Regions from separate parts of the Marivita sp. NO-S04 genome, predicted to be linked through region 1. Evidence: riboswitches for the same ligand, from Rfam matches in the RefSeq annotation. Region 1 holds a riboswitch; each other region holds the start of a gene.
What was found. A riboswitch is a leader RNA that binds a small molecule or an ion and turns the genes downstream of it on or off. The one in region 1 is predicted to bind cobalamin.
Positions count from the first base shown of each region.

Region 2: another riboswitch for cobalamin. It lies ahead of ACK3EW_RS12030 (FecCD family ABC transporter permease); the one in region 1 lies ahead of ACK3EW_RS16940 (TonB-dependent receptor plug domain-containing protein).
Region 3: another riboswitch for cobalamin. It lies ahead of ACK3EW_RS14645 (hypothetical protein); the one in region 1 lies ahead of ACK3EW_RS16940 (TonB-dependent receptor plug domain-containing protein).

Region 1 is NZ_CM180980.1:3,311,174-3,318,908, forward strand. Features, by position in the region: gene ACK3EW_RS16920 (M24 family metallopeptidase) at 1-898, opposite strand, end outside; gene ACK3EW_RS16925 (aspartate aminotransferase family protein) at 1,054-2,427, shown strand; gene ACK3EW_RS16930 (glucosamine kinase nucleotide-binding domain-containing protein) at 2,520-3,395, shown strand; gene ACK3EW_RS16935 (ABC transporter substrate-binding protein) at 3,400-4,206, opposite strand; gene ACK3EW_RS16940 (TonB-dependent receptor plug domain-containing protein) at 4,222-6,054, opposite strand; cobalamin riboswitch at 6,184-6,390, opposite strand; gene ACK3EW_RS16945 (DUF4214 domain-containing protein) at 6,638-7,735, shown strand, end outside.
Region 2 is NZ_CM180980.1:2,319,080-2,326,814, reverse strand. Features, by position in the region: gene ACK3EW_RS12055 (energy transducer TonB) at 1-564, opposite strand, end outside; gene ACK3EW_RS12050 (ExbD/TolR family protein) at 564-953, opposite strand; gene ACK3EW_RS12045 (ExbD/TolR family protein) at 950-1,324, opposite strand; gene ACK3EW_RS12040 (MotA/TolQ/ExbB proton channel family protein) at 1,326-1,943, opposite strand; gene ACK3EW_RS12035 (ABC transporter ATP-binding protein) at 1,940-2,698, opposite strand; gene ACK3EW_RS12030 (FecCD family ABC transporter permease) at 2,695-3,675, opposite strand; cobalamin riboswitch at 3,783-3,964, opposite strand; gene mraZ (division/cell wall cluster transcriptional repressor MraZ) at 4,665-5,174, shown strand; gene rsmH (16S rRNA (cytosine(1402)-N(4))-methyltransferase RsmH) at 5,181-6,173, shown strand; gene ftsL (cell division protein FtsL) at 6,173-6,526, shown strand; gene ACK3EW_RS12010 (peptidoglycan D,D-transpeptidase FtsI family protein) at 6,523-7,735, shown strand, end outside.
Region 3 is NZ_CM180980.1:2,856,023-2,863,757, reverse strand. Features, by position in the region: gene ACK3EW_RS14680 (TRAP transporter large permease) at 1-589, shown strand, start outside; gene ACK3EW_RS14675 (circularly permuted type 2 ATP-grasp protein) at 817-2,241, shown strand; gene ACK3EW_RS14670 (alpha-E domain-containing protein) at 2,246-3,187, shown strand; gene ACK3EW_RS14665 (transglutaminase family protein) at 3,209-4,006, shown strand; gene ACK3EW_RS14660 (proteasome-type protease) at 4,037-4,759, shown strand; gene ACK3EW_RS14655 (carbohydrate kinase family protein) at 4,782-5,735, shown strand; gene ACK3EW_RS14650 (transaldolase family protein) at 5,740-6,399, shown strand; gene ACK3EW_RS14645 (hypothetical protein) at 6,394-6,696, opposite strand; cobalamin riboswitch at 6,798-6,991, opposite strand; gene ACK3EW_RS14640 (PA14 domain-containing protein) at 7,210-7,735, opposite strand, start outside.

The DNA of each region.
Region 1 (7,735 bases):
CGCGGGTTCGGTTGCCAGCGCGCGCCGCATTGAGCGCAGCTTCGATCCCTTCGATCTGGGCCGCTTCGGCATCAAGCATCTCTTTCGGCGGTGTCCCCAGAAAAACAGTTCGGCACAAAGGTGCGTGATAGCGGCGGTAACAACCGGAGAGTTCAAAAAACGTCGCTTCACCTTCGCGCATCGGATCGCCGTTCCACGTCAGGTGCGCAGCCGTCGCATCAAGTCCAGATGGCGTCAGCGGTACGATCGCCGGATAGTCGCCCCAAATGTCGTCCACACCTGTGATCCCGGCATGCATGATATCGGCCACCACATCATTTTTACGCACCCCCGGAGCCGCACGGTCGATGGCGGTTTCGATCACGCGCTCCGAAATACGTGCTGCTTTTCGGATAAAGGCGATCTCTTCATGCGACTTGATCAGCCGCTGCCAGTTCACCAGCGCGGTGGCGTCGGCAAACGTGGCGTTGGGCATTTCCGTCACAAACACCTGATGCGCTTTGGCCGAGTAGTAGTAGTTCTCCATCTCGACGCCGATCTTGGCTGATTCCAGACCCATGTCTTTCAAACGTGCCGCGAGCTCTTGCATTGGATGGCGCACTGTCGATTGCACGTAGCTGTCGGCGTAGCCAAAGATATTGTCCTCTGACATCCAGCAGGTACGCAAGGCGCCCATCGAGTCCATGAACCGCCCCCACCACATCGGTTCGCCTTCCATGCGCAGAAGAACGCCTTGGTGCACGTAGAACGACCAACCGTCATACCCTGTCAGCCAAGCTTGGTTGGACGGGTCGGTGACGAACAGGGCGTCCAGTCCGGCTTCGCTCATCGCGGTACGTGTCAGCGCTATACGGCGGTCGTATTCAGTTTGACTAAACGGGGCATTTCCCTCGGGCATGGTTGGTCCTCAGCCAAATTTATCGTAAGATGTGCACAACTCGGCAGGAATACTGTCGAATGGCGCACAGAATCAGCACGTGATTTCTTGACACCATCCGAAATCATCGACTGATGTGCACAACGATTTGTCACCTTTAATGACTGGAAAACGACATGCTTCGGAATGACCAACTTGATCAGTGGGATCGAGATAACTTCTTCCACCCGTCCACCCACCTTGCGCAACATGCTCGCGGCGAAAGCCCCAGTCGCGTGATCAAAACGGCATCGGGTGTGTTCATCGAAGATCGGGACGGCAACAAGCTGCTGGATGCGTTCGCCGGGCTTTATTGCGTCAACGTCGGCTATGGCCGTCAGGAGATTGCCGAGGCCATTGCAGAACAGGCGCGGGAACTGGCTTATTACCATTCCTATGTCGGCCACGGCACCGAGGCGTCGATCACCTTGGCGAAAATGATACTCGACCGCGCGCCAGACCATATGTCCAAGGTCTATTTCGGTCTTGGCGGATCGGATGCGAACGAGACAAATGTCAAACTGGTCTGGTATTACAACAACATCCTTGGACGCCCGCAGAAGAAAAAGATCATCTCGCGCTGGCGTGGATATCACGGATCGGGTCTTGTCACCGGGTCGCTAACCGGGCTCGAGCTGTTTCACAAGAAATTCGATCTGCCGATCGAGCAGGTGATCCACACCACCGCACCCTATTACTATCGGCGCGAAGACCTGAACCAAACCGAAGCCGAATTCGTCGCCCAATGTGCCGCGGATCTCGAAAACCTAATCGCTCGCGAAGGGGCCGACACCATCGGTGCGTTCATCGGAGAACCCATGCTGGGAACTGGCGGCATCGTCCCGCCCCCGGCAGGCTATTGGAAGGCGATCCAAGACGTGCTGAACAAGCATGACATCCTCTTGATTGCGGATGAGGTGGTCACCGGCTTTGGTCGCTTGGGCACAATGTTCGGCTCCGAGCATTACGGGATCAAACCCGATATCATTACCATCGCCAAGGGGCTGACCTCTGCTTATGCGCCGCTGTCCGGCTCTATTGTCTCGGACAAGGTCTGGAGCGTGTTGGAACAAGGCACCGACGAAAACGGACCGATTGGACATGGCTGGACCTATTCCGCGCACCCCATCGGTGCTGCGGCAGGTGTTGCGAACCTCAAATTGCTGGACGATCTGAACCTGGTATCGAATGCAGGCAACGTAGGCGCATATCTCAATGCAACGATGCGCGAAGCTCTGGCTGATCACCGAAATGTCGGCGACGTGCGCGGCGACGGCATGATCTGCGCGGTAGAATTTGTAAGGGACAAAGACAGTCGCGTTTTCTTTGATGCCGCGGACAAAATCGGCCCACAGATCTCGGCCAAACTGCTCGAGCAGGACAAGATCATCGCGCGCGCTATGCCGCAGGGAGACATCCTTGGGTTTGCTCCGCCGTTCTGCTTGACCAAGTCCGAAGCAGACCAAGTCGTCGCGGGCACGGTCCGCGCGGTCAAAGCCGTTCTGGGCTGATCAAATCAACCCTTCGCCCAATGCCGCCGGGAGATACGCCCGGCGGATTTTCGATTGCGCTGGATCATGCCGGTCGTGCTAGACCCTAAGCCATGACAGATCGCTTGGAATTTGCAATCGGACTGGATGGTGGCGGCAGCGGCTGCCGCGCTGCTCTTGGCGCGCCGGATGGGACAGTTTTGGCCACGGCGCATTCTGGTTCGGCAAATTACACGAGCGATCCGGACGGAACGGTCGCTCATATCCTGACCGCGCTGACCGAGGTGACATCTTTGGCTGGCGTATCATTCGACAGAGTGAAAGAGGCGCCTGCTCATTTGGGTTTGGCAGGAATTGTCACTCATGAAGATGCTCAATCCTGTGCGGCGCGTCTGCCACTTAAGAACTGCCGCATCAGCAACGATCAACTGACCTCGGCCATCGGCGCATTTGGGAGCCAAGATGGGGCTCTGGTTGGCGTGGGAACAGGATCTTTCGTCGCCATTAAACGAGGGGACAGCGTCCGGTCGATTGGCGGCTGGGGCCTTCACCTGGGGGATCAGGCATCAGGCGCATGGCTTGGTCGGCTGGCGTTGCAACGCTGCGCGCTCGTAACCGATGGTTTGGCAACACCATCGCCCTTCATCGAAGACGTTCTGCAAACATTTGAATTGGATGCAAATCGCATGATTGCGTTCGCGCAAAAAGCGGCACCTGCAGACTATGCAGCATTTGCACCAAACATCTTCGACGCCGCATCCCAAGGCGATCCTCACGCGTGTGACATGATCCGGAAGGCGGCGGAATACTTGGACCTGTGTCTGGACACTGCTGGTTTGATCGATGGTGAGGGAGTTTGCCTTGTCGGAGGCCTTGCCCCTCTTTACGCGCCTTGGCTCAATGAACGCCACCAAGCCAGAGTGGCCGAACCTTTGGGAACTGCTCTTGACGGAGCCATCCGATTGGCGTGGAAGCGTGCAGCCACCTGACCAGTCAGTCGTTGGCGGATCGGTTCAATGCGGAGGCCTGTTCACGAACCGAGGCAATCGCGTTCATCACGAACGGTGTGCCGCATACCCAATCGACAGAGGTTTTCAAAGCTGGGAACCCCTCCAACGCGGGATGCGTCAGCATTTCTTCCGAAAGCGAAAAACCCGAAAAGGGTTGCGACCTGATCAGAGCATCCGGTTGGTTCAGGATCACCTGTTCCAATGTGAGCGTGCCGTTGCCAACAAGACCAAGCTCATCAGACAGATTCCGCACCCCGGCAGCCGTCAAGATGTCATGGCTCAAAGTACCTGCCCCAAGGGAAAAACCATTCGGCAGAAAGAAGGCTGCAACTGGTTGATCGCCGAGCGCCTCGGGAAAAGCTGCTAGGTCCTGCTCCAAATCCAAGGCCATTTGTTCGCCTCGATCAGCCTGGCCCAGAACTTTGCCCATTCGACGAATGTCACCGGGGATATCCCGCAGCGACCGGGTGATCGCGAACTGCTCCACCTCGATGTCAATCGACCGCAGCAAAGCAAGCATGGACGGGTCACTGTACTCTCCGGCTACAACGATATCGGGGTTTTGCAAAGCAATCGTTTCAGCCTGCGTATTGTTCTTGGCAAATTGCGCGGCGCGTTCGGCCATGACCGAGTTGCGTGGATCATCTGAAAGATCGCTTAATGACAAGATTTGGTCAGGGTCTGCCAGAAGCATGACAAGCTGATCGGTACAGACATTAACCGACACCACGCGCGGCAGATCGGTTGCGCTGGCCCCTAGAGGGACCAACGCACAGCTGAGAAGCGCCATCAACCGGCGCATCATTCAGAAAGATGTCTCAACACCGAAACGGATGGTCCGATCCGGTGCATTGAAACCGCGCACCGTCTGATACGAGACGTCGCCGACGTTATCAATCGCGCCATAGACACTCGCCATGTCGGTGATCGCATACCGCGCGGAGACATCCCAAACGGTGTAGTCATCCAAAGGGGTCAGTGTCCCAAAACCGTCCAGAGTGTCCGAAACGCGGGTCATGTTGATGCCGATCTGCAACCGATCCGTCACATCCGCCTCCAACGCCAAAGACAGATCGTGACGCGGAACACGAACAACACGTTCACCGTCATTTTCGGTGTTTGTAAGTGTATAAGCACCAGACACCCGCACACGATCAGTGATTGCGTAAGACCCGCTCAGTTCGAGACCACGTGTTTCGGTTGTTCCGTCCGTCTGAATGTAGCAACCAAATGTTTGAGACGGCAAGCAGTTCGGCCCGCTGCCAAACCCGATCAGGTTATCGATTTCCGCCCAGAAGACCGTGGCCTTGACCGTTCCCCGGTCACCATAGCTATGCTCGATCCCAAGATCGAAGCTCAGGCTTTCTTCTGGGTCCAGAGGGGTCGATCCGGCATAAGGCCCAAAGCGTTCATACAAGGACGGCGCACGATAGCCCATGCCAAGAGAGGCTCGAACGGTGGTTGCCTCGTCCAGCCGATACGACAAAGCAGCACGCCCCGAGAGTTGCCCGTCGAAGTCCGAATAATCATCGTAGCGCAGGGTCAGCGAAAGTTCGACGGCATCGGTTGGTGTCGCTTTCACTTCTGCAAATACCGCCGAGTTCGATGCATCATATGCATCGCCATCCAAGGCTGCGCGCTCTTCGCTCCAGTCTGCGCCAAAAGCAAGAGACACGCCCGAGGACAGATCACCCGTGGCCAAGTAGGCGACTGTATCGCGTTCGCCAAGAAAATCGCGGGTGAAGCCCACCGGATCAAACCGTTCGATCTCGTATCGGCTGAAGGACAGCTCATGCGTCCAAGCCCCCGCTTGCACTTCGCCAAACATCCGCACGCCGCGGCGTGTTTCGTCGATTTCGCCGCGCGGATCGGTTGCCGCCTGATCATACTCTGCGGTGCCTTCCGACCAGAAACCGTTAAATCCAATGCGGATGGCATCACTGACTTGGTAGGCTGCAAACAGATTGACCAAGCTTTGTTCAAAGCCGTCGTTTTCATCATCCGTGTCACGTGCCGAATAGCCTTCGCTGGTCACGCGTCCAAGGCTCAACGCCAGTTCGGCACGATCATCAAGATATCCGAAACTCAGGTTTGCAGAGCGGGTTTCAAAGCTGCCCAGTTCAAGCTGTGCCTTGCCCGAAACGCCAGAAACTTCAGGCCGCCAAGTCTCAACCTCGACGACACCGGCAATCGCTTCTGACCCATAGACTGCGGATTGCGTCCCTTTGACAACTGCCAGACGATCCAGCGAGCCGGTGGTTAGTCTGCCGAAGTTGAAGGCTGTCTGTGGGCCCGATGGATCCGTGACATCAATACCATCAATTCGAACCCCGACATAGGGGCCGCTCAAGCCGCGAATACGAACTGTCGCACTGCTGCCCAAACCACCGTTGGCGCTGACCGAGACGCCCGGAAGCAGATCGAGCGCGGCAGTGGCACTTGCCCCTTCGCGTTGGATATCTGCGGAATTGGCCACGTCGATCGTGGCACCGGTTGTGTCGAGGTTCGTCGGAAGCAATCCGCCGAAGACGACGATGTCTTCGAGTTCGATAACTGCGCCACTGACATCCTGTGCCATCAGTGCTGATGGCGCGATGAGAGTGCTGCAAAGAAGTAATCTCGAGGTGAGCCGTGTCATTTCATTGATCCCAGCCTTGTCCGGCGCACTGCACCGGAGTGATGAAAAATCTGGAATGCTGACGCATCCGCAGACGGTGATTTACACCACTACGGACGAAGCCGCCGCCCCATCGCGCCCCGCGATTGGACTGGGTGTTCGTCTTCGGCAGGTCTCCTGACTTGCGGGTCTCTGCTATGCTGGCCTTCCCAGGGTCCGTGACGGACACCAGTGGCACTTTCAGCGTCGCTCACCGCTCACAGTTGCGGGGGCAGTCGCGGATTTTTCCGAAGAAGCACCGCGTTCCCTTTTCACCGAACGCTGTTGAACGCTCGGACCGTAGACACGCTCATCTGCACCCGACGTTAAGGATGCGTCAAGTGGGCTTTGCATTCTGCCACCTTGGCGCTTGGTCGCAGGTACATGATTAAGTCATCCATAAATTTTTACAGGAATTTGCTCGTTTTCAGTACCTTATTGCCCAATTGCGATCACGAAATGGACCAAGTTCGCCACCAACCTTGATAAGACCGTTTCGCCCTCAGGAGGACCTGCAGTGGATGAGACCCGTTTGAGTGTGCTGTGACCAAAGAGGTTTGTGCCCGTGTCGTTTTCATTCCACTTCGATTACCGCTACGATAGTGATGGGTTTTTCGATGACCCAAACCGCCGCGCGGCCTTGGATGCAGCCGCTGCGGAATGGACAGCAATCCTCAACGATGAGTTCATCGACGTCCCCGTCGGCACGGTGTTCAGCATCAAGAACCCTACAACCTTTGAAATCGAGACAGTCACTCTGTCTGAACCGATTGACGACATTCTTGTCTTTGTCGGATCGCGGTCACTAACGTCTGGAACATTGGCATTGGCAGGGCCGGATGGCGGGAACGCTTCAGGCGATGTTTTCGCAGCACGAATTTCATCCGATTTCAGAGGCTCTGGCCCTGTCACCGATTTCGAACCCTGGGCAGGCTCTCTGACATTCAACTCCCAAGCCAACTGGTCGTTCGCGGTGGACCGTCCCGTGCAAGGCTACAGCGACTTCTTTTCGGTCGTGATCCACGAAATTGGACATATTCTGGGGATCGGATCGTCCGGCGCCTTTGACCGATGGGTCACCAACAGTGAATTCACCGGCCCCAATGCTGTACAAGCCAATGGCGGGCGCCCAATTCCGCTCGAGGAAGATCACGCGCACATCGAAGAGGGATATGCAGACGACAGCGTCGCCTTGGACCCGATACTGACGAATGGCTCACGGGTTCATGTGAGTGATCTCGACAAAGCGATCCTTGCCGATATTGGATATCAGATAGCCGGCTTTGAACCCCAAGGCACAAAGCCACCGATCGCAACGAATACAAGCGAACGTGTCTTCGGAACTGTCACGGACGATAGGATCAACGGGCTGGACGGGAACGATTCCCTGCAAGGCGCGGAAGGGCATGACCAACTTTTCGGAGACTTCGGAAATGATGATCTGTTTGGCCAAACCGGCGACGACACGGTGCAAGGCGGCCCCGGTGACGATTATCTGGACGGTGGCGCAGGTGATGACGTCCTGAGGGGAGGCCCCGGAGCCGATGTGTATTTCGGGCATGAGGGTCGGGATGTGTTCGTGATTGCGGCCGGCGACGGAAGCAACAGCCTTGCTGACTTCGATTTTGAAACAGACATCATCCAACTGATCGACAGCGGGTTT
Region 2 (7,735 bases), 990 kb from region 1:
GGGGCGGCTTTCTGGACGCAGTGAGGCCAGCGGCGCAATGCGCGGTGCTGCGGGGGTGCTGTCCACCTCTGGCATGGTGGGCGCGCTGTCGGTGACGCGCGGCTGCACTGGCGGTGTCGGGCGCGCATCGCTTTCGGCGCGAGGGGTGTGCGGCATGGCTGTTGCGTTTGCCTTGGGCAAAGGCAGTGCATCGGGGGGAGGAGCCGCGAACGGCACGGGTGGTGCGGGCAAGCGGGTGTCGATCCGCGGCACACCACGTGCTGTGTTTGGGGCCGCGAGGGCGGGGATCTGAGGGCGCGGAGCCGGGGCCATGTCCTGCGCTGGGCGGACCGGCGCTGTTGTCGCGTCCGGTACGGCCAAAGCTGGCGCGTCGCTCACCTCGGGCGCCCGGTCCCAGTCTTGTACCATCGCGGCCAGCGTCGGGGTTGCGGCTTGCAGGGTGACATCGGCCGTGCCGCCTTGGCCGCCGCTGCTGCCGCCACCGGGGAAGGGGGCGACGACCAGAGTTGCAGCGTGCAATGCGCCTGAAAGGGCGATGAAGGCGGTAAACTCCATGATCCGCATCAGCCGCCCTCCGTCACGATCTCGACCCGCTCGGCACCAAGTTGTGCAAGCTGCGTCAGCACCTGTGCCAGAGTGGCGGCAGGAAGGCTTGCGTCGGTGTAAAGGCGCAGCGGCGTGTCCTGTGTCGCAGCAACCGCCCTAGCCAAAGCAGCATCGCCACGCGCGGTGGCAAACGCGATTTCGCCGGTCGCGTTAATATAGAGTGCGGTCTGGCCCGTGTCTTCGTCGCCGCTGGCGTTCGGCAGGGTCAGGTCAAAGGGTGCGGGTGGCACGATCTGCGCGGTCATGAGGAAAAAGATGAGCAGCAGAAAGACCACGTTGATCATCGGTACGACCGGTTCGCGCGAGGCGCGCCTTGGGCGCGGGGCAATGAGCTGTGCGCGTCTCATTCCAGCACCACAAGGTTTGTCCAGCCCGCTGCGCGAAGGGTGCCCATGACATCCAGCAGATGCTGGACCGAGGCGCCGTCGCGGGCGCGGAGCAGGATGATGTCGGTCTGCGTGCCCATGAGGGGTGTCAGGCTGGCGACCGGATCGGTGGTGTCGATACCGTTTACGCGCAGCGCATCGGGCAGAACGGTGATCAGGCGCGGCGGGCCGTCATAGGGCTGTGCTGCGCCACCCGATAGCGTGACCGGGATGGCATCGGTCATGCCGAAGCGGGCGGCCAGCATAAAGAACACCAGCAGCAGAAACACGACGTCGATCATCGGGGTCAACCCGATGTGACGGCGGCGTGTCTGATGCGCGAGGTTCAACATGTCAGCCTTGTTTGCCTTTGGTCAGTACGCGTGTGGCGAGATCGTCGAAATCATGGGCGAGACGGTCATTTATACTGTCGAACCAGCTGAGCGCCATTGACGCGGGGATCGCCAGGGCCATGCCGGCTGCGGTGGTCAAAAGCGCCTCCCAGATGCCGCCAGCAAGGGCCGAGGGGTCGGCGCGGGCGCCACTGTCTTGCAAGGCTTGGAACGCGTCGATCATGCCCAGCACGGTGCCTAGAAGGCCCACCAGCGGCGCAATGGTTGCAATGAGGTCCAGCGCGCGCAGGCCGCTGCCTGCATCCATCAGCGCGCCACGGGCGACGCGGGTGGTCTCGTCGCGGGCGTCTTCGGGAGGAAGTGTCTGGCTGGCTTGCATGGCTGCTTTGACCACGCGGGCGCGCAGGCCGGTGCGCTGGTGCAGGCTGGACAGGGCGCTGTCGTGCTGGCCGCGTTGCCATTGGTCAACAGCGGCTTCGGTCGCGTCACGCCGCCATGCGCCCATGAGCGACAAACGCCACAACTTCCACAGGATCAGGCCAAGGGTGATCACGCTGAGGCCCGTGATCACCCAAAGCGCGGGGCCGCCGACGTTCAGAAACGCGATGATGTCTGTCATGTCAGCACCCCCAGTGGCTGGACGATTGGGCCTTGTGGTGTGTCGATGACCTCTGCCTCAAGGCGAAACACCTCTGCCAAAAGGGCAGGCGTCAGCACATCGCGCGGCGCGCCGTCGGCAATAATGCGGCCCGCGTCGAGCAGAATGAGACGGGTGCAATAACGTCCCGCAAGTGACAAGTCGTGTAGAGACGTGAGCACGGCGCGCCCCTCTTGGGCCAATGTCTTGAACACCTGAAGCGTGGCGATCTGTGCGGCTGGGTCCAGCCCGGCGATGGGTTCATCGGCCATCAGAAGTGGCGTGTCCTGTGCCAGTGTCCGCGCGATCAACACGCGGGCCTGTTCGCCGCCAGACAGTGCGGTGGCCAGACGGGTGCGGTAGTTTTGCAGGCCCATGCGGGTCAGGGCGGCATCGACGGCGGTTTGGTCGGTTGAGCTGAGCCGTGCGCCACGCGCGAGATAGGGCAGACGACCAAGGGCCACGATCCGCTCCACGCTCATTGGCCACGCGATTTCGCGTGTCTGGGGCAGCCATGCGGCTTGGGCGGCGCGCTGTTTCGGGGAGAGAGCGGCCAGGCTGCTGGTGCCCTCATACGTCAAGAGACCCAGCGCACCGCGCAGAAGCGAGGTTTTGCCCGCGCCATTGGGGCCGATCAGGCCGACACATTCGCCGGGACCTATCGCCAGAGATGCGGCATCGACCACCGGGCATTCGCCGCGCCGGACGGTGAGGTTTTGCACAGAAAGGAGGGTCATGCGATTTCCTTCCGTGTCTTATATATTAGGTGCAGAAACAGCGGTGCGCCGATCAGGGCCATGACGACGCCGAGTTTCAGGTCTCGGTCCGGCAGAACAAGCCGTGTTGTCAGGTCGGCGGCCAGCACCATCGCGGCCCCACCAAGCGCTGAGGCCCAGAGCAGGGTCGATGGGCGACCATGGGCAAAGCGGCGCAGGATGTGCGGCACGACCAGACCGACAAACCCCACCGCTCCGGCCATTGCGGTTGCCGCACCCACGGCGGCGGCGGTGCCAAACAGCAGTTGCAGGCGCAGGCGAGAGAGCGAGATGCCCAAGGCTTCTGCTGCGTCTTCGCCCAATGTCAGTGCGTCAAGGCCGCGGCCCAGTCCGGCCAGTGCGATCCAGCCCAGCGTCATGATCGGCAGCGCCAGCCATACATGGCTCATGGCACGATTGGCGACCGAGCCCATCATCCAGAACATGATCTCGGACGCGGCATAGGGGTTGGGGGAGAGGTTCAGCGTCAGGGATGTCAGGGCGGCGGCAAAGGCCGACACGGCGATGCCTGCAAGGATCAGGGTTAGCGACGACCCGCGCGGACCCGCCAGCAGCAGGATCAGGCCAACGGCCAACGCGGCAAAGCTGAGTGCCGTGATCGGCAGCGCCAGTGCAAAGGCGGCGGCCAGCCCGGTTTGCAGAGCGATCACCGCCCCCAGGGCGGCCGAACCGGATACGCCGATCAAACCGGGTTCGGCCAGAGGGTTGCGCAAGAACCCCTGCATCGCGGCACCAGCAAGGCCGAGCGACACGCCAACCATCGCCGCCAACAGCGCGCGCGGCAGGCGGATGTCTTGCATGATCGTCACGTAAAGCGGGTTGCCCCGGCCAAACAGCGCTGCCAGGCCTTCGGGAACAGAGATCGCCGCATAGCCGACAAAGAGCGATGCGAGGAACATCGCCACTGTCAAAACCATCAGCGCACTAAAGAGCTTCACCGCTCTGCCTCCCGCGCATCGAACATATCAAGCCTTCGGGACATGCCCAAAGGCGGTGACTGTCACCACACCGGAGTACCGTCACAGCCCGCGCACCCCGCGCGAGTGTAGGGTGATCTGTCACGGCAGGTCTCCTGACTTGCGGGTCGGGGCGTGTGTCGGGCCTTCCCGGTTTCCCAGTGGCATATGCCGAACACGCTCGCCGCTTACAGTTGCGGGGGCAGTCGTGGGATTTCACCACGTTCCCTTTTCACCGGGGGTTGCCCGGACCATGACCTCTTTGGCGTACAACCGGGCTGTTTGCATTGCAAGCTTTGGTGATCTTTTGGGTGCGTATAGGTCGCGTGTGGGGCTGGCATGGGAATAGGTGGGACTGGGTATGGGAAAAGATGGGACGGATTGCCCGAGCCCTGTGCGACAAGTCGAATCATTGGGGTGATTCGGGTGGAAATTCGGAGAAAATCGTCGGATTCAGAGTTTCCAGCCATTGCGATTTGACGATGTTCTTGGTTTGTTTGTTGCGGTTGTGGGAAATTATGGGCAACAATCCTGCGTGCTGTACGCGTCTATATATAGTGTTTGTTTCTATGCCTTGTGGCGTATTTTGCCAAAAATCGATCACTTATCTACCGGATGCGGTTTCTGAAGGGGCCCACAAACAGCATATGGATGCAAATTCCCATAAAAAACTGTTGCGACCCATGTTTTCCCATGGCATCCCTAATGCACGAGATGAGAGCAGGAACAGCAAACGAGGCGACACAGACCTCGACGCGGTATCCAAACAATAAAAAAAGCAGGTTTCATACAGGCACCCGCTTTCATCGAACACAGAGATCCGGCGCGCGGGCGAGCAGACATCCCCCCAGGTGGCGCGCGCAGTCGGACTTCCCGGAGACGGGACACGGACGGCGGGTTGATCAGTGGCAGCAGATCAACCCGCCGTTTCCGTTTCCAGGGACAAGAGGCATGAAAGGACCAGTAGGGCAGTGACCCGTAGACTGAGGTTCAGAGGCGAAAGTCATCACAAGGTTGATGGCAAGGGCAGGGTGTCTATCCCGGCCTCGTTTCGTCGTGTCCTCGAAGCGGGCGATCCCGCGTATATGGATGGCCTGAACCCCGAGCTGGTTATTGTCTACGGCGACAAGCGTCGCAAATATCTTGAATGTTATACGGTCGAGGCCATCGAAGAGGTGGACGAAAAGATCGAAGCGCTCCCACGGGGATCGGTTGAGCGCAAGATGCTGCAACGGTTGTTCAACGGCCAATCCCACGCGACCAGTGTTGATGAGACCGGGCGGCTTGTGCTGCCGGCAAAGCTGCGCGAGAAGATTGGCCTGAGTGCCGAGGCGTTTTTCATCGGTGCAGGCGACACTTTTCAGATCTGGGATCCCGAGACCTTTGAGGCAGAGGAGCAGGCTGCAACCGACGAATGGTTGGATGATCTGCCCGACGATGTCGATCCGCTCATCTTCCTGGACCAGCAGCCGGGGGGCTGATCGGATATGTCTGCTGCCGCTGCTTCCCCTTCGACTGACCCACACATTCCCGTCCTTCTTGCTCCGCTCTTGCGGGCGGTGGCGCCGGTGGCGGGTGTTTGGGTTGATGGCACCTTTGGTGCCGGTGGCTATGCGCGCGGGCTGATCGAGGCCGGGGCCGGCAAAGTCATTGGCATTGATCGCGATCCGCTGGCGCATGAGATGGCGGCGTCTTGGTTGCCCGAATTCGAGGGCCGGATCGAATTGCACCGCGCGAATTTTGCCGAGATGGACGAGATCGCGTCTGGTGTGGACGGGGTTGTGTTGGACCTTGGTGTGTCGTCGATGCAGTTGGATTTGGCGGAGCGCGGGTTTTCCTTCATGAGAGACGGCCCGTTGGACATGCGGATGGGGCAGGACGGACCTTCGGCGGCGGATATCGTGAATACGGCGGACGAGTTCGATATTGCGGATATTCTTTATACATACGGGGAAGAACGCGCCTCGCGCCGGATCGCCAAGGCGATTGTCGCGGCGCGCAAAGTGGCGCCGATCACGCGGACGTTGGAACTGACCCGGATCGTCGAATCCTGCCTGCCGCGCCCCAAGCCAGGGCAGTCACACCCGGCGACGCGCAGTTTTCAGGCACTGCGGATTGCGGTGAACGATGAATATGGCGCGTTGATGCAGGGGTTGATGGCTGCCGAACGGGCGCTGAAGCCCGGCGGATTGCTGGCCGTGGTCAGCTTTCATTCGGTCGAGGATCGGATGGTCAAACGGTTCTTGCAGGCGCGCGGCGGTCAATCGGGACGCGCCAATCGCTACGCGCCTGAAATCGAAGTCGAAACCCCCGCGTTCAAGATCGTGACCCGCAAGGCGGTCGGTCCCGATGATGACGAATTGGCGGTCAATCCAAGATCGCGATCGGCCAAGCTGCGTGTTGCGCGGCGCACCGATGCGCCCGCCGGAGACATCGACGCGGGACAGATTGCCTTGCCTCAACTGAAGGAGGACCGCTGATGCGTTCCCTGTTGTATGTCCTGACGTTTCTGACTGTCATCGGGGCGGCGTTCTGGGCGTATCACGAGAATTACAAGACTCAGGCGGCGCTGGGCGAGGCGCAAGCGGTGCGCGGTGAAATTGCCGAAGCGCGGGCGCGCTTGGCGGTGTTGCGGGCGGAGTGGGCCTATCTGAACCGCCCTGACCGGCTGCGGGATCTGGCAGAGGTGAACTTTGAGCGTCTGGGGCTGATGCCGCTTGAGCCGGATCAGTTTGGGCGCGTGGATCAGATCGCCTATCCGCAACCACCCGAGCTGCCGATCACCGACCCGGTTGAGATCTCAAGCGCAGGCGCACAGGAGCAAGAACCATGACCCGCACGCCGCTTCGGCCTTTGGCGCGCATTCTGGATGCCCGCCGCAAGGGCGAAAACCCCGACGCCATCGAACGCGAGAATCTGCGGATTCGCCACGAACAGATGCGCGATAAGGCGCGGTCGCGGGCCGAGGGGCGGCTGTTGGTGATGGCGGTGATGTTCTTTTGTGCCTTCGGTGTGATCGGGGCGCGGATGGGAACATTGGCGGCATCCGAGCCGGAAGAGCCACGCGCGCAGGCCACGGGTGCCTCGATCATCGCCAGTCGGGCGGATATTGTCGACCGTCAGGGCCGTATTCTGGCGACCAACATGGAGACCTTCTCGCTGTACGCGCATCCGCAGCAGATGGTTGATCCAATCCGTACAGCATCGGAATTGGTCAAGATTTTTCCTGAGCTTAACGAAGAACGTTTGCGCAAAGATTTCACTGGCAACCGTAAGTTCATGTGGGTGCGTCGAAAACTGAGCCCCGAGCAAAAGCAGAAAGTGCATGATATCGGTGAGCCCGGTTTGTTGTTCGGGCCACGTGAGATGCGGCTTTATCCCAATGGAGCGCTGGCATCACACATCCTTGGCGGAGCGAGCTTTGGCCGGGAAGGGGTTCATTCCGCTGAAGTAATTGGCACCGCAGGTATCGAGAAATTCTTTGATGATGATCTGCGTGACCCGGCGCGCGAGGGTGCGCCACTTGAGCTGTCTTTGGACCTGACGATTCAGGCCGCGACCGAACGTGTGCTTCAGGGTGGCATGAACCTGATGAATGCCAAGGGTGCTGCCAGCGTGTTGATGGATATCTACACAGGTGAGGTGATCGCGATTGCGTCGCTGCCGGATTTCGATCCGAATGATCGCCCACGCCCGCTGACCCAAGGCGAGGCTGCGGACAGCCCGCTGTTCAACCGTGCGGTGCAGGGCGTGTACGAGCTGGGATCGACCTTCAAGGTTTTCGCGTCTGCGCAGGCGCTTGATCTGGGGTTGGTGAACCCGGAAACCGTCATCGATACGTCCGGCCCGATGAAGGTTGGGGGGCTCAAGATTGGTGAATTCAACAACAAGAATTATGGGCCTTTGTCGGTCTCGGACATCATTGTCAAAAGTTCGAACCGGGGCACTGGGCGTCTGGCCTTGGCGATTGGCGCGCAGCGTCAGCAGGAGTTCCTGAAAAGGTTGGGGTTCTTTGAGCCGACGCCTTTGGAAATTGTCGAAG
Region 3 (7,735 bases), 460 kb from region 1:
GATCAATGGTATCGTTACCCCGTCCGAAGCTGCAGCATTCGGCGCGCTGGGCGTGTTGATCCTTGCCGCGTTCTACCGTTGTCTGACATGGGACTCGGTCAAGAAATCCGTCCGTGGTGCGCTGCGCGTGACACTTATGGCCTACCTGATTGTCTTCGGCTCGGCGACGTTCAGCCAGCTCTTGGCCTTCTCTGGGGCATCGCGCGGACTCATCAACTGGGCCACGGGGTTTGATCTGGACCCGACACTGATGCTTTTGGTGATGTTCGGCGTGCTGCTGGTCTTGGGTATGTTCATGGAGCAGATTTCGATCATGCTTCTGACCGTCCCGATCTTCTTTCCTCTGGCGGCAACGCTTGGGTTCGACCCGATCTGGTTTGGCCTGATCATGCTGCTCGCATTGGAAATCAGCTTTACAACACCGCCCTTTGGCCTGCTTTTGTTCGTGATGAAAGGCGTTGCACCGCCGAATACAACCATGCGCGAGATTTATCGGGCCGCGTTTCCGTTCATCCTCTGTTCGTTGCTGGTTGTCGCACTTTTGATCCTGTTTCCGCCGCTGGCGACGTGGTTGCCCGGTCTTGGATAAGGCTGCCTTAGTCTCGTCTGCTCGGCTGGCGCCGGAACAGCCTCGCAAGAAGCGCACATAATTTACTCTATCCTGAGGTGATCGGCGCGTCTGAAGTGGGAACCTCATAATCCCAAAGGATAAATGACGCCTTATTTTTAAGCATTAAGCAAAGATTCTGGGGCCCACCCGCCCGCTGCATGCGTGATCGCCTTGCACTTCGCCACGTTGCTGCGCAAGCTTGCGCTATGTCTGAACACTCTGTCTTCGATGAAATGATGGGTCGTGATGCGCAAATCCGCGCCCCTTATCAGAATTTTTTTGACTGGTTCGATAAGGAAGACCCAAAGCGTCTTAGGGCCAAGAACCGTGAGGCGGAAGAACTTTTCCGTCTGACCGGGATCACCTTCAACGTTTACGGGCGCTCTGAGGCGGAAGAACGCCTGATCCCCTTCGATATCATTCCCAGGATCATTTCTGGGTCGGAATGGGCCAAGCTGTCTCGAGGCATCGAACAGCGTGTGCGCGCGATCAACGCGTTTCTTCATGACATTTATCACACGCAGGAAATCCTGAAAGCCGGGCGCATCCCGCGTGAGATGATATCCCAGAACGAAGCTTTCCAACCCAAGATGATCGGCGTCGATGTGCCAGGCGGCGTGTATACCCATATTGTCGGCATCGACCTTGTTTGCACCGGGCCGGGCGAATTTTACGTTTTGGAAGACAATGCGCGCACCCCTTCGGGGGTGAGCTATATGCTCGAAAATCGGGAAACGATGTTGCAGATGTTCCCGGAGCTTTTCTCCAAGAACCGGGTGCAACCCGTGCAGCAATACCCGATCGACCTGCGCCGGTCGCTAGCGGCGTGCGCGCCCAGCATGTCGCAATCCGATCCCACGGTCGCGGTGTTGACGCCGGGGATCTACAACTCGGCCTATTTCGAACATGCATTCCTTGCTGACCAGATGGGTGTCGAGCTTGTTGAAGGACATGATCTTCGGGTGATCGACGGGCGTGTCGCCATGCGCACCACCCACGGATACAAGCCCATCGACGTGCTTTACCGTCGGGTCGACGATGACTTCCTCGACCCGCTGAACTTCAACCCGGACAGCCAATTAGGCGTGCCGGGCATCATGGATGTCTACCGGGCGGGCGGTATCACCATCGCCAATGCGCCTGGTACAGGCATTTCCGACGACAAGGCTATCTATTCCTACATGTCGGAAATCGTGGAGTTCTACACTGGCGAACGGCCTTTGCTTCAAAACGTCCCGACATGGCGCTGTTCAGAGCCAGAGTCGCTCGCCTATGTGCTGGACAATCTGGAAGACCTTGTCGTGAAAGAAGTGCATGGGTCGGGTGGCTACGGCATGCTGATTGGTCCGACTGCCACCAAAAAAGACATTGCCGCCTTCCGCAAAAAGCTCAAGGCGCGACCCAAGAACTATATCGCCCAGCCGACGCTCAGCCTGTCCACCGTTCCGATCTTTGCAAAAGCCGGGTTGACGCCGCGCCATGTGGATCTGCGGCCATACGTGCTTGTCAGCCCAGATGGGATCAAGATCACGCCCGGCGGTTTGACACGGGTGGCGCTCAAGAAAGGGTCACTGGTCGTGAACTCATCACAAGGTGGGGGCACAAAGGACACCTGGGTTCTGGAGGAATAGCGCCATGTTGGGAAAAACCGCCAATGGCCTCTTCTGGATGTATCGCTACATGGAGAGGGCCGAAAACACCGCACGTCTGATCGAAACAGGCCAGCGCATCGCTTTGACGCGATTGAACCAGACCGACGAGGAATGGCTGTCTGTGTTGCAGTCCGCCGATTGCCTTGAGGGATTCAATGCCACGCATGACGAGATCTCACGCGATCTGGCTGTCGACTGGATGCTGCGCAGCAAGGACAATTCGTCGTCGGTGGTCTCGAGCGTCAACGCCGCGCGGCAAAACGCGCGGCTGGTCCGCACCGCCATCACTGGCGAAGTCTGGGAAGCCGTAAACTCGGCTTATATGGCGTTGAAAAAGGCGTTGTCGCGAAAGGTGTCGGAACGTGATCTGCCGAGTGTGCTTCGCCTGATCCGGCATCACGCAGCCTTGGTGCGCGGCGTCACGCATGGCACGATGCTGCGCAATGACATTTACGATTTCGCGCGACTTGGCACATTCCTCGAACGGGCAGACAACACAGCGCGCATCTTGGATGTTAAATACTATGTCCTTCTGCCTTCAGCGCGATCTGTGGGTACGTCCATCGACAATGTGCAGTGGGAATCAATCCTGCGGTCGGTCTCGGCGCGGGGCGGGTTCCGCATGGAATACGGAGCCGGCGGCGGCCCCCGTGAAATCGCAGATTTCCTGATTCTCGACAAAAGGATGCCGCGCTCGCTTGCGTTCTGCGTAAGTAAACTGTGCGACAACCTGGATTATCTGGCGACCGAGGAAAATGCTGGAGCCGCGTCGCGCGAAAAGGTCGGAATGCTGCGAAACGGGCTGTTGTCCAAGAGCATTGATGATATCCTCGATTATGGATTGCACGAATTTCTTCAGAAAACGCTTCAAGAGCTTTCGATGATTTCGCGCCAAATCGAACAGGATTTCCGTTTTTATGCCTAGGCTTCAGCAAGACCAGTCTGCATGCGCCTGAAGATCGAACACACCACGGTGTATCGATTCGAAACGCCAGTCGTTTACGGATTGCAGCAGCTGCGCAAGACGCCGAAATCGTCGTACAACCAGTCAGTCATTTCGTGGGAGATCGACATTGTTGGCGGTCGCAAGGAAGTCTCATTCGAAGATCACCACCACAACACGACTGAGTTGATCAGCTTTGACCCGAACGTCACCGAATTGTCGGTGTCGAGTTCAGGGGCTGTAGAGATTACTGAAAACGCAGGCATTCTTGGTGCGCATCATGGAATGACGCCGCTATGGCTCTATGCCATGACGACCCCGCGTACCGAAGTCGGACCGGGCACACGGGCGTTTATCAAAGGGATGGATGCTCAACCGGGTATCCCCGAGCTGCATGATCTGTCTGAACGCATCCGCACTCAGGTGCCGTATACGCTGGGTTCATCCGCCCCTGATTGGAGCGCCGAAGACGCAATTGAAGCAGGGCAAGGCGTTTGTCAGGACCACACCCACATCATGATCGCGTGTGCACGGGCGATGAAACTGCCCGCGCGATATGCAAGCGGCTATCTCATGTTGAACGAAACCACGACACAAGACGCGATGCATGCTTGGGCCGAGGTGCATGTCGAAGGTCTCGGGTGGGTCGGGTTCGATGTGTCGAATGGAGTTTCGCCCGACACACGCTACGTGCGCGTTGCGACAGGACTGGACTATTCCGAAGCAGCACCGATATCTGGTACCCGGATTGGTGGAATCAACGAAGAACTGCAGGTCAGCATCCAAGTGGTTCAGCAGTAAAGGCACAACCAAGTGACATATTGCGTTGGAATGATGCTGAGCAGCGGCTTGGTCTTCATGTCGGACACCCGCACCAATGCCGGGTTAGACAATATTTCAACCTTCAAGAAGATGACAATTTGGGAAGAACCGGGTGAGCGGGTGCTGACGCTGATGTCCGCCGGCAACTTGGCGACCACCCAGGCAGTCGTCAGCCTTTTGGACGAACGCAGTAAACTGCCCGAAGACCGGACGCCGTCGCTGATGAAAGCGCCGTCAATGTTCCAAGCCGCATGTATGGTGGGTGATACGCTGCGCGAAGTCATCAAGGGGCTGCGAGAAGGCGGTCAACGCGCTGATAGCGCGTTCGATGCGACCCTGATTCTTGGTGGACAGATCGCAGGTAGTCCGCCGCGCCTGTTCCTCATCTATCCGCAGGGAAACTTCATCGAGGCGGGGGACGACACGCCCTTTTTCCAGATTGGTGAGATCAAATATGGGCGCCCCATTCTTGTCCGCGCCTACGATCCCGATCTCAGTTTCGCAGAGGCCTTGAAGCTGCTGCTGGTGAGTTTTGACTCCACGCTCAAAGCGAATTTGTCGGTCGGCGCACCGCTCGATTACTTCTGCTACACGACCGACAGCCTCGAGAAAAAGCACGTGGGTCGTGTCGAGGTGGACAATGCCGAGTTTCAGGCGATCTCGACTCAATGGGGCAATGCCCTTAAGCAAGCACTTGATACGTTGCCCGACGTGCATTTGAACACAACCTGAACGAATAGCCGAAAGTCCTGTCATGTCTGCAAGCCCCGTTATCTGCGTCGGTGGTGAAAACCTCATTGATCACGTCACCCGCGATGGCGAGATCTCTGCCCTGGCCGGTGGATCGCCCTTCAATGTCGCAATGGCACTTGGGCGGCAACAGGCGGATGTGCACTACCTGACGCCGATCTCGACCGACACATGGGGCGACACACTGGCCGACACGCTGGTCGCATCCGGGGTGGCGCTTGCTGGCGGGCGCGTCGATGCACCGACGACCATTGCCCGCGTGACCGTCACCAAGGGCATCCCGTCCTATATCTTTGAACGCGATGGAACAGCTGAACGCAGCGTCACCGCTGCTTCACTGGCCGCTGCAATGCCAGCGGGAACAACCGTTTTGCACACCGGGTCACTGGCGTTGACCGATGGCGCAGATGCCGACGCTTGGGAAGAGACCTGCAAAATAGCCTATACGTCGGGGACACTTGTGTCGCTTGATCCGAATGTCCGCCTGTCGGTGATCACCGATATCGACGCCTACCGCGCGCGAATCTTCCGCATGATGCAGGCCGCGCATGTCCTGAAGCTCAGTGACGAAGACCTCGAAGGTCTTTGCCCGGATATGCCGCAAGATGCTGCCTTAGCGCATGTGCGCAGCCAGACATCGGCGTCACTGGTGGTCATGACCAAAGGCCCCGACGGCGCAATTGCCATGCGCGGCGACAACACGGTGAACATTCCCGCACCGCCTGTGCCCGGACTTGTCGACACCGTGGGCGCAGGTGACACGTTCATGGCAACCCTGTTGGCCGGTTTGGCTCGGACCGACGTGCTGGCACCTGCTGCACTTGACGGTCTTGACGCTGCGCAGGTCGAAGCCCTGATCCGCCGTGCAGGTATGGCAGCCGCCATAAATTGCAGCCGCGCGGGGTGCAATCCTCCGACGTTGTCAGAGCTCGACACCGCTATGGCCGCGGTCGGCTGATATTTTGGACCTCTATCTCGACACGGCGGACCGCGCGGCATGGACAGAACTCATGCCGACGGGCCTCTTTCGGGGCATTACCACCAACCCGCTTCTGGCGCAGCGCGCGGGGTTGGAGTACCCGGCGATCAACTGGATCGAGATGGCAAAGCGCGCGCATGACCTGGGTGCACAGGAACTGCATGGTCAGGTGTTTGGCCCGGTCGAGACCTATGTCGACTGGGCCAAAAAACTCTACGATGCCGGCGCAGCGGCCAGTCTGCGCACGGTCGTCAAAATCCCGATGACACCGGATGCCTTGCGCGCTGTCCCGTCAATCAAGGCACTCGGTGGCCCAATCCTGCTCACTGCCGTCTACGACCCCAAACAGGTGATCGTGGCCAAGGCATTAGATGCCGATTTCGTGGCCCCCTATTTTGGGCGCATGGACGAGGCGGGATTGCCAGCCTTGAATCACCTCTCGAACATGCAAGCCATCTCTGGTGGCAAGCCGCGCATCCTTGTGGCATCGCTGCGGACCGCCGATCAAATGGTGGCGCTTGCCGCCCGGGGGCTGGATTGTTTCACCCTTTCCCCAGACCTTGCCCGCAGTTTGTTCAGTGATCCCATGACTCAAGAGGCAGCGGCCGCGTTCGAAGCCGCCGCCTCTGGCCTAAAGTCATAGTGACAGCCGCCGCTCCTTCGCACCGCCGCGCCGGCGTGGTTTGGGCAGCGCAAGATCAAGAGGCGTAAGCGGAGCATCCAAAGACGCCTTCAACAGCTTGCAGAATTCCGCAACCGCCGGATCGGTGTCCCGAAACGGTGCTGCTGCCATATAGGCGCAGGTGGCCTCGGTCAGGTAACAGGCTTTGGCAGGCAGCCCGCCAAGCCATTGCATATAGCCCAATTGCCCAATCTCCCGCGCACGTTCGGCTGTGCGAGGATTGACCTGTAACTGGGTCAGGGTTCGTTCGATCGACATATCAGCGCCCTCCGCGCAGGAACGGGTCGCACAGAGGTCGTATTCATGTACCGCACCACAGCGGCGCAAGCCATATCGACCTCCGGTGCACCCCGCCCGGGTTCAGTTCACATGTGATGGCAGGTCTCCTGACTCGCGGGTCATCGTGAAGCTCGCACCTTCCCAGACCAGTCGGCCCAGTGGTTTTGCGCGAAGCACTCACCGCTCACAGTTGCGGGGGCAGTCACGGAATTGCACCGTATTCCCTATTCGGGCAGCGCTTCGAACACTGCCCACCATCGCTATCTACTGTCACAGAAGCGGCGATTCCATTCAATTGGCATTGTGCCAATGCGTCCAATTCGACGCAGATCGTACGGTTGCTCACGGCTTGTTAAGACAACGGTGCCAAAACCGGGCAGCACTTGGGCGACACGGTTCAAGTCGTTGCAAAAGGCTTTTCGAATGTCTGTCTTCTACCTGCCACTGTGGCTGGGCGCCTGCCTTTGGGTTCACACCATCTTCCATCGTGGATCACATCGCGAAGGGCGCATCGGCAAAGCCGACAAGTTGGATGAGGAAGTCGCCATTCGTGGCGGAAAGCGCTTCTTCGTAGAAAGCATCGCTGCGGGCAAGACCCTCCTCAAGGCTGATCTGGGATCCGTCGAACTCGGACATCACCATGCGGGCTTCCTCCACATCGGACATGCCGCGCGTAATGGCAAAATGGCTGCCCAAAGCGACCTTGTTCTCAAGATAGGCGGCATCGGCGGCGCTGCCGGTTGCAGCCTTGGCTCCGGCAAGGATCTCCATGATGAAGGTCGACGGCGTTACCGCAGCATTGCTTTCCAGCAGATCAAGCCAGAACTCGAGACCCGACGCATCGGGCGCGCGCCCCAGCACGTTCTGATAGACGGTCGAGACGAATTCCGACAGGTCCGCCACATCGCCATAAAGCGCGCGGGTTTCAGGTTGGTCGAAGAAATACCCGGCGATCTCGCGCAGGCTCATGCCATCAGCAAGCTGGTTGCCCCAGAAGAACAGCCCAACCGCATCGGGC